Regions from separate parts of the Glutamicibacter soli genome, predicted to be linked through region 2. Evidence: riboswitches for the same ligand, from Rfam matches in the RefSeq annotation. Region 2 holds a riboswitch; each other region holds the start of a gene.
The links. Region 2 has a riboswitch for thiamine pyrophosphate ahead of ACTX90_RS13430 (ECF transporter S component). Riboswitches for the same ligand answer to the same signal wherever they lie in the genome.

Region 1 (4,202 bases), 1.1 Mb from region 2:
TGCCATGGGTGTTTTTGGTAGCCAGGCGCGGGGAGCTGAACTCGGCCAGCACCCCGGCGGCGGAGACCAGCGCATCGGGGCACTGCGCCCCGGCCAGGTGCCCGCCCTTGGCCAGCACCAGCACGTCGTGGGCGGAGGCCAGACGCCGGGCCTGCTCCAGCACGAGCTCCCAGTCCTGCGCGGCGGCTTCGCCGAGCAGCGCGCCGAGCTCGGCGGTGTTCGGGGTGATCACGGTGGCGCGGGCCAGCAGCGGGTGCAGCGCGGCGGCGTCCTCCAGCAGGGCATCGCCGCTGGTGGCCACCATGACCGGGTCCAGCACCACCGGGGCGTTGACGGTATCCAGCCAGGCGGCGACAGCGCCGATGATCTCCTGGTTTGCCAGCATGCCGATCTTCACCGCGTCGATGCGCACATCCGCGCTGAGCGTTTCAAGCTGCGCGGTGACGAAATCCCCGTCGATGGCCTGCACTCCGCTGACCCCGCGGGTGTTCTGCGCGGTCAGCGCCGTGATCACTGCCATGCCGTAGCCGCCGTTGGCGGCAATGGCCTTCAGATCGGCCTGGATGCCGGCGCCGCCGGACGGGTCGGAGCCCGCGATGGAAAGGATGTTCACCTGGCCGCCTCCCAGGCGGAAACCAGCTGGGCGCTGGCGCTGCGCGGATCATCTGCCTGGCAGACCGGGCGCACCACGGCCATCCCGGCGCCGCCGCCGGCGCGGATGGCCGCGGCGTCATCGGCGGTCACCGCGCCGATGGCCACGCAGGGCAGCGCGGTCCAGCCGGTGCGTTCCGCGAAGCCGTCCAGGCCCAGCGGGGTGGGGTGGTCCTTCTTGGTCGGGGTGGCGCGCACCGCGCCAACACCCAGGTAGTCGATGAACTCGGCATCCAGGTTGGCCTGGGCGATCTGCTCCCGCGTGGAGGCGCTGAGCCCGATGATGCCCTCGCCGATCAGCTGGCGGGCCAGGGACACCGGCACGTCCTTCTGCCCGATGTGGATGCCGGCCACCGCGGCCCCGGCGGCGCGGGCCGCCAGGAATACGTCGATGCGGTCGTTGACCAGCAGCTGCGCCTTGCCCTCGGTCAGCTTTGCGGCCGCAAGCGTCAGCTCGAAGAACTCGCGGGCGCTTTCCTCCTTGGCGCGCAGCTGGATCCACTGGATCCCGCCGGCCACGGCTGCCTCGATCACCTCAAGGGTGCTATGCGGGCTGCAGCTGGCGGTGTTGGCCACCAGGTAGGCTCCGAGATCACGCATAGGTCTTTTCCTCACAGTTCAGGGTCTCAAGTGCGGCGGGCTCGACGGCCGCCAGGGAATCGAGGAAGGCCACGGCAAAACTGCCCGGCCCGGAGCTGGCGGCCAGCGCCTTTTCGGCGGCCAGGCCGTAGTAACCATGGGCCGCCACGGCGGCTTCGAACGGGTCCTCATGCACCGCGAGCATGCCCGCGCACACCGCACCCAGGGCGCAGCCTCCGCCGGTGATGCGGGTCAGGCCGATGCCGTTGGTGTGCACCAGCACGGTGCGCTGCGCGTCGATGATGGCGTCCGCCTCGCCGGAGATCGCGACCACCGAACCGTATTTCACTGCCAGCTCACGCCCGGCGGCGGTGGCTTCCTGCACGCTGTCCAGCGAATCCACACCTCGGCCGGAGGACTCCCAGCCGGCCAGCGCCATGATTTCCGAGGCGTTGCCGCGGATCAGCGTGGGGCGGCGGGCGACGATGCGCCGGGCGAATTCCGTGCGGACCGGCAACGCTCCGACGGCCACCGGATCCAGCACCCAGGGGGTGCCTGCGGCGCTCGCCGACTCGACGGCTTCTTCCATGGCGCGCAGCTGCTCGGTGGTGGGCGTGCCCAGGTTGACCAGCACGGCCGAGGCGGCCGCGGCGAACGGCCCGGCTTCCCCGGGCAGGTCAGTCATGGCCGGGGCCGCGCCGGAAGCCAGCAGTACATTGGCGGTGAAGTTGGTAACCACGGTGTTTGTCAGGCAGAACACCAAGGGGGATTGTTCCCGGTAATTGCGGGCAACAATAGGCAGAGTCATGCGACATCCCTCCGCTAGCTTGACCTAGTTCAGGTTCAACGGGTCTCATCTCAGTCGGCTTCTCCGACACCCCGTGTCACTGATCCCGAGGGTACGCAGATATCTGCGCAAGGACAAATCCTTAACGCCGTTGGAAGTCGGCCGGCCCATGCCGGCCGCTAGAGCCTCGGATCTTCGTAGCCCCTGCCGCGATCGATATTCTTCCGCGCTTCCCGAAGTGCCCTGGAGATTTCCGGGTCAGATCCTTCGAGGTCGTCGGCTCGTCGGTCGAGACTGCGCATGGCGCCTATGGCAAACGGCAGCGCGCAAAGTATGACCAAAACGCAGACGATCAAAATCGAAACCGGATCCACAGGTTATCCATTCCAAGCATTGCGGTGAGCTTAGGCTGAGCCTACAAAGAGGGGCGGACACCGTCAACCGAATCCCGGTTGCTCGGGAAATGATGCGGTGGTGACAGGGTTACCGAGCTATCGCGTCCTCCGCGCAACCAGCGCCTTGACCGTCGCCGCGTCCACCCCCAGCTCCGCGGCCAGTGCCCAGACCCTGTCCACTGCCTCGACCAGGTGCTCGTCCAGCGCTGGCTGCCCTGGCAGCTCATTGACCACGGTGCCCGCCCGGCGACGCGAGGAGATCAGTCCTTCGGCCTCCAGTTCCTTGTAGGCGCGGGCCACGGTGCCGGCGGCCACACCCAGATCGGCGGCCAGCGCGCGCACCGTGGGCAGCCTGCTCCCGGCGGCCAGTTCGCCCAGCGAAATCAGCGAAGCCACCTGGGCGCGGATCTGTTCATAGGGCGGCAGCGCCGAGTCCAGGTCAACGGTGATCTGGGCGCTCATCGGCGGCCCGCGTCACTGGTCTCCGGCCGCATCGAACCTTGCGGGCGCGGAAGCGCCAGCACCGCCGGCGCACAGAAGACCAGCAGGCCGAACAGGGAGAATTCGGCGAACAACTGGTATCCCATCATTGGCATGGCCACGAACGCGCCGGCGACTACGCGCAGCGAGCGGATTTCAAGCACCTGCCGATACCAGATTTCCACCTCTGCGCCCACCTGCCAAGGGATCGCCACGGAGCGGACGAGCAGGACGAATCCTGCATGCGCGGCGAGCAGTGCCGCGGCCAGCCCGGCAATGATCCACCGGTTCGGCGCGACAAATCCCCGCAGCGGATCCAGCGGAGGGAAGAGCAGGAAGTATAGGCTGGCCGCCATCAGGAGTCCGGCAACGACATAGGTCCACAGCGGCAGCCGTGCGGCGGGTTTGGGCATTCGCGCGGCCGCGCGGGTCTTGATCGCCATGTACGCCAGGTAGGCGGCGTTGACCAGCAGGTAGAACAGCGTCGCGCCCGCGAGGAGGGCCAGGATGGCGGTGGCGCGTTCGGCGGTCGGCATCTCCTGCGTCTCGGAGCTCGGCAGCATTGGCCATCCGACGGCGACCAGCAGGATGGCCGCCATGGCGCTCAGATACTGCACCGCGAACAGCTGCTCGCGCAGCCGGGTGAAGGCGCTGGAGACGGCCGGCCGCAGGGATTCGAAGTTCACCGGCGGGCGCCAGAAGAACATGACGACGGTGATGGCCAGGGCGATGTAGTTGGCGGTCTGGTCCCACCGGCCCGCGAGGTCGTTCATCCGTTCCCAGTACTCGATGCCTTCGCCACCCATGGATTTGTCGGCGTCATCGGAGATCCACCGTGCCTTGAAGTGCAGGGCTTCGCCGGCGAGGCCGGCCAGGAGCACCGTCACCGTGCGGTAGAGGCGATTGAGCCAGGTGATGCGCAGCAGCCGGTTGTCGTGCTCGCTGATGCCGTCCAGCGGCTTGCGCCGCAGGATGAGGATGGTGGCGGCGAAGGCGGCGACCAGCAGGAGGACCAGGCTCAGTGCCAGATAGGGCAGGACCTCTGCGGCCGAACGCAACCCGTCCTGGGCATCGGCGGTCATGTAGTAGCCGTCGCCGTCGTCCTCGATGACCTCCGGCGTGGGGGCGAAGCCCGTGACGTCGCGGACGCTGTAAATCGCCAGCATGCCGGCGGCGAAGGTTGCCGCCATGATTCCGACCAGGGACTTGGGCACCAGCCCGGACAAGGTCCGAGGCTGCAGCGAGGCCGTGCGCTTCGGCCGGAGCTTGTGGGGCCAGGTGAACTGCCCTGCGATGTAGATGAAGGCGAC
Region 2 (4,202 bases):
CGCGTTGACCTGGGCGGTCATCGCCGCCGGCCTGCTGACCAGCCTGCTGACCCTGCTGGCGATCATCCGCGTGTGGGCCCGCATGTTCTGGCGCCGCGCGGCGGACGCCGAGATCCCCAACCCGGACCTGGTGGACGAGGCGGCGAAGGTCGCGGACCAGACCGCCGCCGGCGGCGCCCAGGCGCCGCACCTGGGCCTGAAGCTGGCCCGCGAACTCGAATCCGAGACGCTGCCCTGGGGCATGCGCTACGCCACCGGCTCGCTGGTGGTGGCGGGCATCGCGCTGACGGTGTTCGCCGGGCCGATCTTCGAGTTCTGCCAGCGAGTGGCGGCGCAGCTGATCGCCCACGAACCGTACATCAACGCCATCCTGAGTTACTGAGCGGAGGGACAACATGCCGAATAAGAACCTGGCCCCGCGCGACCAGCGCATCGACGACGCGCTGGACACCGCCGGCGTCCGCCACCGCGCCACGCTCAAGCAGGAGTGGCCGCTGCTGCTCCTGCTGGTTTTCGTCTGGGGAGCGCTCTGGCAGGACTTCTCCCCGGGCAACCTGATCTTTGGCGCCGTCATCGCGCTGGTCATCGTGAACCTGTTCCCGCTGCCGCCGGTGGTGCTCTCCGGGCGGCTGAACCTCTGGTACTGCGTCAAGCTGTTCGGATGGTTCCTGGGCCAGGTCGTCGCCGCCAGCGTGCACGTCGCCTGGCTGGCGGTGGTGCGCGGGAAGAAGACGCGCAGCTCGGTGATCGCGGTGCCGCTGCGCACCGACTCGGACCTGATCGTGATGACCGTGGGCCATGTGCTGACGCTGATTCCCGGGTCCTTCGTGCTCGACGTGGACCGCAGCTCCTCGACCCTGTATCTGCACTACATCGACGTCGACTCGGCCCAGGAGGTCGCGAAGGCGCGGGAGAACATCCGCGACATCGAACGCCGCCTGATCATGGCCATCGGCAGCCAGGACGAGTACGAAGCCATCAAGAACGAATGCAGCCCCCGCGTGAGAAGGACAAAGGAGAAGCCATGATCGAAGTTGTCGTCTGGATCTGCGGCAGCCTGCTCGGGCTGGGCGCCATCGCCTGCCTGGTCCGTGTGGCGAAAGGCCCCTCGATCCTCGACCGGGTGCTGGCCCTGGATGTCATGCTGCTGATCATCTCCGCGGCCCTGTGCCTGGAGATGGCGTTGAACAGGCATACCGACTACGTGCTGTTCGTGGTCGCCGCCTGCACCATCGGGTTCATCGGCTCGGTGACCGTCTCGCGCTATGTCTCGGATCAGAGGAACGCGTAATGGACCTTTTCCTCGACATCCTCGTCGCCGTGCTGCTGATTCTGGGCTGCCTGATGTCCCTGATTGCCGGCATCGGCCTGCTGACCTTTCCCGACATGCTCACCCGCATGCATGCGGCCACCAAACCCCAGGTGCTGGGCTTCCTGCTGATCTTCGCCGGACTGGCCATCCACCTGCGCAGCTGGACCGTCATCCCGGTCCTCGTCCTTGCCTGGGCGATGCAGCTGCTGACCGCCCCGGTGTCTGCGCACATGATCGGCCGCGCCGGCTACCGCACCAAGCACGCGGCCAAGGAGACCCTGTACTCCGACGAGCTGCGCCAGGTCGTGGAGAAGGTGACCTCCGCCCCGCACACCGGGACCGTGCCGGAAATTGATCCGCAGGAGACCGGGCCGGACGCGAAATAACTTCAACCAACAGCAGCGGGCCATTCCCTGAGCAGGCAATGCCCCGCTGCTGTTGCGCTGGAGTGCTACTTGGTGAACTTGGCGATGGCCTTGGTGGTGCCGCGATCAGCCAGCACTTGGATGACCGCTGCGACCACGGCGGAGAACACGGCGAAGCCCAGCGCCTGGCGCATGGAAGCCTCGGCGGCTTCCTCGCTGCCCTTGCGCGGGGCGGTGTTGCCGGTGAAACCCTTCCAGACCTGATCGACCAGCTTGCTGCCGAGGAAGCCCGCACCCAGGGAAATGCCGGTTGCGATGAGCTTTTGTACTGCGTTCATGTGGACCTCACGTTCAACGTTGTGACTTATCGTTCCGTTGCCAGCTTACCTGCGGTATGGTGGGTGGGCAGTAATTATTCCGACAGGGGAGCGTCAAGCCGTTCGCGGCGAAAGGCGCTGAGAGTGCGATAGATCGCAGACCCTCGAACCTGCTCCGGTTAGTACCGGCGAAGGAAGTCGAGCATCTCGGATGCGGACCGGCGCTGGACAGCGCCCCGATTCCGTTCATCCCCCCTCCTGATCAAGGAGGACACCTCATGAGCACAACCCGCACGACGCAGCGCAGCACCTGGCGCGTAGTCGATATCGTCATCGCCTCGGTCATCGCCGTCGCTTCCGGCGTGGTCTTCTGGGCCTGGTCCGCGAGCTACGGCCTGTTCTCGCTGGCCTTCACCGCCTTCCCACCCGGCACTGCCCTGCTTACCGGCCTGTGGCTGTTCCCGGCGGTGCTCGGCGCGCTGATCATCCGCAAGCCCGGCGCCGCACTGTTCTGCGAGGTGCTGGCCGCCGTGGTCGAGGCGCTGCTGGGCACGCACTGGGGCATGCCGGTGCTGATTTCCGGCCTGGTCCAGGGGCTGGGCGCCGAGCTGGTGTTCGCGCTGTTCCGCTACCGCCGCTGGAACCTGCCGGTGGCGTTGCTTGCAGGCCTGGGCTCGGGCCTGTTTGCCGGCCTCAGCGAAGCCTACGTCGTGGGCAGCGTGGCCGAATACACCGAGTCCATGAAGCTGTTCCACGTGGGAGCCACCGCCGTGTCTGGCCTGGTGGTCGCCGGCCTGCTGTCCTGGTGGATTACCCGGGCGCTGGCCCGCACCGGCGCGCTGAGCAACCTCGCCAGCCGCCGCGCGCACCTGGAACCGGCGCTTGCGGTGCGCAAATGAGCGCCGCCGCCATCGGGCGTACGGCCCCGCTGACCCGGCAGGGTGTGGAGATCAGCGCGCGCGGCTTCACCTGGCAGCATGCCGAGCGCGACCGCCCGGCCATCGCCGGACTTGACGTGCAGATCCCTGCAGGTCAGAAGGTGCTCCTGCTGGGCCCGTCGGGGGCCGGCAAATCCACCTTCTTGCATGCGCTGGCCGGCGTGCTCGAAGTCGACCAGGACGCCGGTCCCACCGGCGAGCTGCTGGTCGGCGGGCAGGATGCGTTCGCGCGCAGCTTCCCGGTGGGCCTGATGCAGCAGGATCCGGAAACCCAGGTGGTGCAGAGCCGGGTGGGTGACGACGTCGCCTTCGGCGCCGAGAACCTGGGTGTCGACCCGCAGGAGATCCGCGAGCGGATCCCGCAGGCGCTTGACGCCGTGGGGCTCGGCGCACTGGGCTACGAACATCGCACGCAGGAACTGTCCGGCGGGCAGAAGCAGCGCCTGGCCCTGGCCGGGATCCTGGCCATGCGCCCCGGGCTGATGCTGCTTGACGAGCCGACCGCGAATATCGACCCGGGCAGCATCCCGCCGTTGCGCGATGCAGTGATCGGCGCCGTGGAGTCCACCGGGGCGACGCTGATCGTGGTGGAGCACCGGCTGGAGGCGTGGGCCCGGCAGGTGGATCGGGTGCTGGTGCTGGCCCCCGGCGGGGGGATCGCCCACGACCTGCACCCCGAGGCGCTGGCCGGGGACGCGGCGGTGCGCGCCGAATTGGCGCAGGCAGGGGTCTGGATTCCGGGCTATGTTCCGCAGACCTCACCGGCGCCGAGGGCCGGCGGCGCCCCGATGCTGCACGCCGAGGAGCTGGTTTGCGCGCGGGGCGAGCATGCTGTGCGCACCGCCCCGGCCAGCTTCGAGGTCACCGGCGGCAGGGCCCTGGTGATCCGCGGGGAGAACGGGGCAGGGAAGTCCACGCTGGCACTGACCCTGGGCGGGCTGCTGCAACCTGTGTCAGGCCAGTTCGCCGCCAGCCCCCAGCTGGCCGACGGGTTGCCGCCCTCGCCGTTCAGCTGGAAGGCCGGAGCGCTGGTCGCCCGCATCGGCTCGGTGTTCCAGGAACCCGAGCACCAGTTCGTCACCCAGTCCGTGCGCGAGGAGCTGGCTTTCGCGCCGCTGCGCGCCAGGCACGGCGCGGCCGAGGAGCAGAAGTACGATCCGCGGCAGGTCGAGGCCCGGGTGCAGGAGTTGCTGGAGCGGCTTGGCCTGCAGGACTTGGCCGAAGCCAACCCGTTCACGCTTTCCGGAGGGGAGAAGCGCCGGTTGTCGGT
Region 3 (4,202 bases), 1.3 Mb from region 2:
TGCGGTGCCGGAGGGCTTCTGCTATATGCAGGAGGTCAGGATCTTCTTGATGGAATCATGCTCGGCTTGTGTCATCCATGCACCGTACTTGGCCTTGACCTGGGTCTGCCGCGACACGTATTCGCAGCGGAAGTCCTTGTTGGGTGGCAGCCATGTTGCCGCGTCCTTGTCGCCCTTGGCGGCGTTTGTGGGTCCGTCCGAGGCGAGGAGATTCAACGGATCGTTGGCGAACTGGAGGCGCTCATCCTTGCTCCATTTCTGGGCGCCCTTCTGCCAGGCGTCCGACAGCGCGACGACATGGTCGATCTGTACGGCGGAACTTGTGGTTTGGCCGCGCTCGAAATTGATCGTCTTGCCCGTGTAGGGGTCATGGAAAGTTCCGCTCAATACCACGCAGTCGACCCGGGCCGGTTTGTATTCAACATTGTCCAGATCGCGAGCGAGGATATCGTTGCGCGCATCGCAGCCGTTGTTGTCGGTATCTTTCCATCCGTTGCTGAATTGCTCGCGAGAGTAGCCGGTCTTCGGTGCGCGACCCTTGATGGCGATGTCTTCCAATTGGTTCAGGGACGTGGCATACGTCGCCTGCTGATCGGCTGTCGGGGTCGCGGCCTGGGCGCCGTTTGTCCCGGTGAAATCCGTGGAAGCCAGCGATGAGCAGGAAACCAGTCCGAGGGTGGATGCGACGAGAACTAGGGACAGGGTGCGGCGCAGCAGTCGCATGCGGTGGTACTTCTCCTTGAATATGCGGCGGGACTGCAATCCGCGGTCCCAGCATTCGACTCTATGTGCCTGCACCGACGAAACTCTGATTCGCTCCAGGTGTCTTGCTGTGATTCTCTTCTCGGAAGTTGGCAGGCTGAATTGAAAAAGTTACCATTTTGCCGCCATAATCCGCTGTGACAAGTATTGTTTTCTTTCGGTAGGCGAAATATGGTCAGCATGATGCTGATTTGAATGACCATCGGGATGTTGCTGTGAAGAAGTTTCTGTATCCACTGCTGGCCGGCGTACTGCTGCTCAGTGCCTGTACGACACCCGTATCCAAGCTTAAACCCGTGGAACAGCAAGATCTCGGCGGGTATGACTCGGCCTGGGAAGCGGAACAACACGGTGACGATCCCTACGCGAAGTATTACCAAGAAGGTGTTCCGATTTTCTCAGAGCTGCAAACACAGGTTCTGCGAGCTACCCCGATCTTCGGCGACCTTGATACGCGTGATGATGGGGACGAATTTGCCATGGGACTTTCGGGATTTTTCCGATCCACGACCTTTATAGGCGAAAATGGCGAGCAAGAGGTTATCAACGATTCGACATCCATGAGCGGCACCGCGGAAGAAGCGGGTGATTACAAGGTTGAATTTGGTTGCTGGGGTGTTGGGCGCGCGGCCGTGCAGGTTTTCATCAACGTAGATTTTCCGGAAATTGGCATGGAGCCATCGGTCGAGATCCCATTGACCTGCGAGGTCCCCGCAGCAACCACCCACGGCGAGTTTGAAATCGGTCCATCCGCCGAGAGCTACAGCATTTTGGTTTCCGGTGATCCCGAAACCATCGGATCCTACGAACTCAACCTGTACCAAAATGATGGCAAGTGAGCGAATGAAGAAAATGCTGCCTCTGCTCGGAGCTGTAATTCTTGCGCTCACGTCCTGCACAACTCCGGTGTCCCAGCTCGGCCCGCTAGATCGCGAATCGCCCAGGCAACAGTCAAACACCCTCCAATTCCAGCAACCCGTCGAGGAATCGTCGCCTGAGGAGATCGCCCACCGCCAAGAAGTTGCACTGCACTACCCGCCGCTGATGTATCTGGCGATGGTCGGAATATCCTCAGACCCTACCGCTATGGACGGCATAGGATTCTGGCAGGGCGAAATCGAGCAGCGCGGATATCAAGGGTTGGTTGCATGGAACGCCGCACGCTTTCTGTACCAGCAAGGCGGAACCCTTGCGCCGGAAGAACTCTCCTTGGAAACAGATGGCTTACCGGGTCCCTATTTGATCAAGTTCAGTTGTTCAGGCGTGGGCCAGATCGACCTACGCGTCAGGGATGGGCAGAGCGCCCTGAAGCAAAAAATTGTCCAGTGCTCGACAGATCCGAATGTCGTGGAATTCGAACTTGACGAGAAAAATATCGAGAATCTGGTCATCGAGCTGATCCCGGAGCTCTCGGCTCCGGCGGGTTTTGAAGTCCAGGTCATCCAGTAGCTCCGGAAACACCCGGCGAAGACACGTGTTCGGCCGTCCCGGACGGCTTGTGGTACTAATGGGACGTAGTGACACGGGGTGCCGCCATGCGGCTGAGATAAAACCCGTCGAACCTGATCCAGTTAGCACTGGCGAAGGGAATGTCCTGGATACCTCGATGCCACGCATCTACGCCGGGGTCCCGTTCGCCTTGACACATCTTCAAGGAGTTCGAGCACCATGAACGCACACGCAGCAACCGACACCGCAGCATCCACCACCACCGCACTGCCGCTCAAGGAACAACTGGTGCTGGTCACCGGCGGCGCCCGCGGGCTGGGCGCGGCCATCAGCGCCGCTTTTCTGGACGCCGGGGCGAAGGTCGTCGTCAACTACCGCAGCTCGTCGCAGGCGGCCGAGGAACTTGCCGCCGCATTCCCCGGACAGGCGCTGGCATTGCAGGCCGACGTGCGCGACGCCGCCGGGCTGAAGGACCTGGCCGCCGCCGCGGCCGAGCACTTCGGCCGCCCGATCACCACCTTGGTCAACAACGCGCTGGTGGATTTCTCCTTCAACGCAGATGCCCGTTCCAAGGCAGACGAGCTGTCCGCCGAAGAGCTCACTGCCCAGTTCGCCGGTTCCGTGCTCGCACCTGTCGCCGCGATCCAGGCAGTGCTGCCGGGCATGCGCCAGGCGGGCTTCGGACGCATCGTCAACATCGGCACCAACCTGTTCCAGCACCCAGTGGTCCCGTACCACGACTACACCGCGACCAAGGCGGCGCTGCTCTCGCTGACCCGCACCTTCGCGGATGACCTGGGCCCGGAAGGCATCAACGTCAACATGGTTTCCGGGGGCCTGCTGCGCACCACGGATGCCTCGGCCGCCACTCCTGAAGAGGTCTTCGACCTGATCGCCTCCGGCACCCCGCTGCGCCGGGTGACCTCGCCGGCCGAGCTCGCCGACGCGGTGCTGTTCTTCGCCTCGCCGCTCTCGCGCGGGGTGACCGGACAGAACCTGATCGTCGACGGCGGCCTGGTCAAGGGATGAGCGCATCGAGGAAGCAGGCCCGGTTCAACCTGTTCATCTACGGCGCGGGGCACCACCAGGCGGCCTGGCGGGCGCCGGATTCCCCGGCCGAGCGGCTGGGCGAGACCGCGTACTACGTCGAATTGGCGCAGCTGGCCGAACGCGGCCTGCTGGACGCGGTGTTCCTGGCCGACGGCCAAGCCGTCTCCCCGGAGGCCGCGGCGGCAGGTCCTACTTGGTTCTTCGAACCGTTTACGCTGCTGTCCGCGCTGAGCCAGAAGACCAGCCGGATCGGTCTGGTCTGCACGGTGTCCTCCAGCTTCTACACCCCGTTCCACGCCGCGCGCATGCTGGCCAGCCTGGACCGGCTCTCCGGCGGCCGGGCCGGCGCCAATGTGGTCACCAGCATGTGGGATACCGAGGCGCAGAACCACGGGCGCGAAACCCTGGGCGACCATGCCTACCGCTACGGCCGCGCCGACGAGTTCATCACGGTGCTGCGGGGGCTGTTCGGATCCTACCCCTCAGCGGCGGTGCGGGCCGACCGCGCAGGCGTGTTCACCGACCCGCGGCAGCTGTCGGCCATCGACCACGCGGGCGAGCACTTCGGTGTGCGCGGGCCGCTGAATATCCCCGACGGGCCGCAAGGCTCCCCGGTGCTGTTCCAGGCAGGGGCCTCCGCCCAGGGGCGCGAGCTCGCGGCGGCCCATGCCGAGGCGATCTACGCGGTGGCCGCCGACCGGCAGATGGCGCTGGACTACGCACAGGACGTGCGGTCCCAGGCCGCCGCGGCCGGGCGCGATCCGCAGGCCCTGGCCATCATGCCGGGGCTGGTCGCCTACGTGGGCCGCACGCTGGAGGAGGCCAAGGACAAGCAGCGCCGGCTCAACGACCTGCTGCCCGTCGAGCAGGCACTGGCCCAGCTGGCGTTATTCGTGCAGCAGGACACCAGCGCCTGGGAGCTGGATGCACCGGTGCCCGAA
Region 4 (4,202 bases), 340 kb from region 2:
CGGTGTCGTCGTCCATGACCGCCAGCGTGCCCACCCCGGCGGCGATCAGGTAGCTGGAGATCGGGCTGCCCAGTCCCCCGGCGCCGATGACCAGCACGCGCGCGGCGGCGATGCGGCGCTGGCCTTCCTCCCCGACCCCGGGCAGGGTCAGGTGCCGGGAATAGCGGGCCAGCTGGGCAGGGTCCAGCGCGGTGCGCGGTGCGACCAGCGGTGCGCGGCCGCTCACGAGAAGTCCCCGATCAGCGCCTGCATCATTCCCTCGCCCGGGGAGGAGGCCAGCGCGGTGTCGCGCACCGGGATGCGCCCCGCCAGCCGGGCGGCGCGTCCGGCGCGCACGGCGTCGCGCATCGCGGCGGCCATCAGCGGGGCGTTGTGGGCGCGGGTCACGGCGCTGGCCAGCAGCACCGCGTCGCAGCCCAGCTCCATCGCCTTCGCGGCGTCGGAAGCGGTACCCACCCCGGCATCCAGGATCACCGGGACGGTGGCGCGGGAGACGATGGTGGCGATGTTGTGCGGGTTCAGGATGCCCAGCCCGGAGCCGATGGGCGCCCCGGCCGGCATGACCGCCGCGACCCCGGCGTCCTGCAGCCGGGCGGCCAGCGCAGGGTCGTCGTTGGTGTAGGCGAAGACCTCGAAGCCGTCGGCGACCAGCTGCTCGGCGGCGGCGAACAGCTCCAGCGGGTCGGGCAGCAGGGTGTGCTCGTCGGCGATCACCTCCAGCTTCACCCAGTTCGTTTCCAGCGCCTCGCGCGCCAGGTGGGCGGTGAGGATCGCGTCGCGGGCGGTGAAGCAGCCAGCGGTATTCGGCAGCGCGGCGATGCCGTGGCGCTGCAGCAGCTCGTACACGCTGGCCGAGCCGCCGGCCGAGTAGTGCCGGATGGACACCGTGGTCAATTCGGTGCCGGAGAGCGCGAGCGCCTGCTCCAGGGTGCTCAGCGAGGTGGCCCCGCCGGTGCCCAGGATCAGCCGGGAGCCGAAGCTGCGCCCTGCCACCTCGAAGGCGTCGTTGACGGCATCCAGCTCGGTGAGGTCCGCGGCGGCGGTGGTTTCAGTGGTGTTCTGCGTGCTGCGCTGCATTGGTTCAGCCTCCCTGGGCGGCGGTGACGAGTTCGACGGTGTGGCCGGCGGCCAATTCCCGCTGCGCCCAAGCGCTGCGCGGGACCACCGCGCCGTTCACGGCGACGGCCAGGCCCAGCTTGGTGCCGTCGGCGGCCTGGCCCTGTTCGTCAAGTTCGCGGCCCAAGTGCGAAGAGACCAGATCGCGCAGGGTGGAACCCTGCTGGATCGTGGTGGGGGTTGAGTTCAGCGTGATGTCGATGGTCATGGGTGCAGCTCCATTCGGGTCGGTGCAAGTCGTGAAGGATCGGTTCGGGACGGTTCAGCTCGGGAAAGTCCTGCCGGGTCCGGCGCACTCCCGCCGCTGAAGCGCGCGGGGTCCACGGCCCGGGCGTGCTCTGCGTGCGGCGGCTGGCTCAGGACCAGGTCCGCGGTCAGCGAGGAGCCGAAGGGGGTGAGCAGCACCCCGTGGCGGGAATAGCCGGTGGAGAGCACCATTCCGTCATCCAGCCGCCCTATCAGCGGCCGGTCGTCGGGGGTGCCGGGCCTGGCGCGGGCGATGACCTCGTTCAGCGAGCAGTCGACGATCCCGGGCACCAGGCGGCGGGCGTTGTCCAGCAGCTTGTGCATCTGCCCGATGTTGACCGCCTCGTTGCCGTCCTCGCGGCTGCTGGCGCCCAGCACCAGCGAGCCGTCCGCGCGCGGCACCAGGTAGACCGGGTCGCGGCGCACGATCCCGCGCACCGTGTGCGTGAGCAGCCGCGGGCCCGCAGGGCCCTGCAGCCGGAAGATGTCCCCGTAGACCGGGCGCAGCGGAAGTTCCGGTGTCCCGGCCACGGTGCCCAGGCCCGCGGCGAGCACCACCTGGTCCGCCTCGATGATCCGGCCGCTGCCGGTACGCACCGCGTGGGTGGTCCCGGCACGCTGCAGCAGCTCGACGGCCGGTTCGCGGACCAGCTGGGCGTCCAGGTGCCCGGCCAGGATCGCCACCACGGAGCGCGGGTCGATCTGGTGGTCCCCGGCGCAGCGCACCGCGCCGGCGATGTTGCTGGCCAGCGCCGGTTCCAGCCGGCGGGCGGCGCTGGGCAGCAGGGTCTGTGCGCTGAAGCCCAGGGAGGCCTGCAGCTGCACCAGTTCGTGCAGGGCATCGCGGTCGGCCGGTTCGGCGGCGACCACCAGGGTTGCGTTCTGCAGGTAGTCCGGGCGCCGGCCGGTGGCCTGCTCGATGCGCTGCACGAAGTCCGGGTAGGCCTGGTTGGAGGCGCCGAGCAGCTCGTGCAGGATTCCGTGGCCCCAGGTGGTTTCGGCGGCTGGGGCGAGCATGCCGGCCGCGGCGCGGCTGGCCCCCTGCCCGGGATCCGGGTCGATGACGGTGACCTCGCAGCCGCGCGAACGCAGTTCGAAGGCGGTGGACAGGCCGATGATCCCGGCCCCGATGATGGCAACGTGCAACGACGGCACTTCCTTCCTACGGCGGCATGACCCGCATCAGGTGTAGCGGTCGGCTCGGTGCCCTCTCAGCCTGGTCGGTTCAGGCTCCCGCGGAGTTGAAGCGATTATAGGCATGAGCTGCACCACAAATGCCAACTCTGCGCCGCGGGCGCGTCATCTTCGCGCGCGGCGCAGCCGGTCCGGGAGTCCCGGGCGCGCCTCGTTCCAAGGTGCCGGATGGGTAAATCCTCAAAGATCCATGAGTTCGTTTGCCCGCGCCCCGGCTCGTACGGAAGCGTTGCGTGAAGTTGCCCGGAACCGGGCGGCACCGCAACCGGAAGGAGAATACAGTGCTGACACTGACCGATCAGGCCGATGCGATCGTGACCTCGCTGGTCACCAACCAGACGGAGGACAACGAGGCGGGGCTCCGCATCCAGCCCGCCGACGAGACCGAAAGCCAGCAGACCGCGCGTTTCGCCGTGCGGGTCGTCGACGGCCCGCAGCCGGCGGACCAGGTGATCCAGGGCGAGGGCAGTCCCGTCTTCCTCGACGAGCTGGTCACCGACGCCCTGGATGACAAGGTGCTCGACGCGAACGTGGATGCCGAGGGAACCATCACCTTCCAGGTCCTGGCCCAGCGTTAGGCTTCCGCCGTCCGCGCTCGGGGCACGCTCCCCTGCGCGGCGGCGCACGCGCAACTGCCCGGGCAGCGCTCGTGCGGATTCGGTCTTCCCGAATCCGCCCCACGAGCCGCTGCACCGGGCAGTTGCATGTTGACTATGTTGTGATGCGGCGTTGTGATGCGCCGGCTCCCTGCCGGCTTCCCGCCGCGGCCGGAGGTTCGCTAGTCAGCGATCTCGCTGGTGACCTTGGCCCCCAGCTCGACGGTGCGCGAGACCGTGCAGTACTTGTCGTGGGAGAGCTTCACGATGCGCTCGACCATGCCGGCGGCCTTGCGGCCCTCGTCGGTGTCCGGGAACTTCAGGTCGAAGGACATCTTGATGTCCTCCATGCGTCCGGCGCCCTCCTCGCTCAGCTTGTAGCCGCTGGCGGCCACCTCGAACTTCTCCGGCTCGCTGCGGCGCGTGGTGGCCACGTCGACGTCGATGGCCGAGCAGCCGGCGATGGCCGCCAGCAGCAGCTCCACCGGGGTCAGCAGCCCTTCGCCCTGGCCGAATTCCAGGCTGGCACCGGTTTCGCCGCTGGTCGCCCGGTACCTTTTGGACTCTACTCGTTCGACTTTGACTTCACGCAGTTCACGGGTGTTTTCGCTCATGGATCTATCGTGACACGTCCGGGGCCGAAAGCCGGACATGGCGCAGCTGGATCCGGGCCAGCTGGTCGGTGTGCTCGGCTTCCTTTTCGATCTGGAACCCGTGGTCGAGAAAAAACGAGAGGGTGCTCGCGTTCTGCCCATTGATCAGGATGCAGGCCGCCGGGCACAGCGCGAGGATGTCATTCAGCAGCGCGCTGCCCACGCCGTGGTGGCGGTCGTGGTGGCGTACCCACAAGAGCTCGATCTGTGTTTCGCTCCAGGCGGCGAAGCCGATGATCTCCTTGCCCAGCTGGGCGATCCGCACCGAGACGCGCTGGGAGTAGACCGCTTCAAGAGCGTTGGCAACGGCGTCCACGTCGGCGGCCGAGAGGAAGTCGCGTCCTCCCTCCACCGAGTTGCGCCAGACATCCAGGAGTTCGGGTACTTCCTCCACGCT

Region 1: linked by a shared signal. The riboswitch ahead of thiM (hydroxyethylthiazole kinase) and the one ahead of ACTX90_RS13430 (ECF transporter S component) in region 2 are both predicted to bind thiamine pyrophosphate.
Region 3: linked by a shared signal. The riboswitch ahead of ACTX90_RS01490 (3-oxoacyl-ACP reductase) and the one ahead of ACTX90_RS13430 (ECF transporter S component) in region 2 are both predicted to bind thiamine pyrophosphate.
Region 4: linked by a shared signal. The riboswitch ahead of thiO (glycine oxidase ThiO) and the one ahead of ACTX90_RS13430 (ECF transporter S component) in region 2 are both predicted to bind thiamine pyrophosphate.

Annotation. Positions count from the first base shown of each region.
Region 1 is NZ_CM125969.1:56,044-60,245, forward strand. Features, by position in the region: gene thiD (bifunctional hydroxymethylpyrimidine kinase/phosphomethylpyrimidine kinase) at 1-613, opposite strand, end outside; gene thiE (thiamine phosphate synthase) at 610-1,251, opposite strand; gene thiM (hydroxyethylthiazole kinase) at 1,244-2,038, opposite strand; TPP riboswitch at 2,028-2,122, opposite strand; gene ACTX90_RS00300 (GntR family transcriptional regulator) at 2,509-2,874, opposite strand; gene ACTX90_RS00305 (hypothetical protein) at 2,871-4,202, opposite strand, start outside.
Region 2 is NZ_CM125969.1:2,827,006-2,831,207, reverse strand. Features, by position in the region: gene ACTX90_RS13455 (Na+/H+ antiporter subunit D) at 1-382, shown strand, start outside; gene ACTX90_RS13450 (Na+/H+ antiporter subunit E) at 396-1,028, shown strand; gene ACTX90_RS13445 (MrpF/PhaF family protein) at 1,025-1,291, shown strand; gene mnhG (monovalent cation/H(+) antiporter subunit G) at 1,291-1,698, shown strand; gene ACTX90_RS13435 (DUF4235 domain-containing protein) at 1,764-2,015, opposite strand; TPP riboswitch at 2,090-2,208, shown strand; gene ACTX90_RS13430 (ECF transporter S component) at 2,273-2,893, shown strand; gene ACTX90_RS13425 (ATP-binding cassette domain-containing protein) at 2,890-4,202, shown strand, end outside.
Region 3 is NZ_CM125969.1:295,910-300,111, forward strand. Features, by position in the region: gene ACTX90_RS01475 (HNH endonuclease family protein) at 22-723, opposite strand; gene ACTX90_RS01480 (hypothetical protein) at 978-1,601, shown strand; gene ACTX90_RS01485 (hypothetical protein) at 1,606-2,211, shown strand; TPP riboswitch at 2,276-2,369, shown strand; gene ACTX90_RS01490 (3-oxoacyl-ACP reductase) at 2,431-3,240, shown strand; gene ACTX90_RS01495 (NtaA/DmoA family FMN-dependent monooxygenase) at 3,237-4,202, shown strand, end outside.
Region 4 is NZ_CM125969.1:2,487,159-2,491,360, forward strand. Features, by position in the region: gene ACTX90_RS11705 (ThiF family adenylyltransferase) at 1-226, opposite strand, end outside; gene ACTX90_RS11710 (thiazole synthase) at 223-1,077, opposite strand; gene thiS (sulfur carrier protein ThiS) at 1,082-1,324, opposite strand; gene thiO (glycine oxidase ThiO) at 1,321-2,517, opposite strand; TPP riboswitch at 2,505-2,609, opposite strand; gene ACTX90_RS11725 (hypothetical protein) at 2,838-3,134, shown strand; gene ACTX90_RS11730 (OsmC family protein) at 3,335-3,766, opposite strand; gene ACTX90_RS11735 (GNAT family protein) at 3,771-4,202, opposite strand, start outside.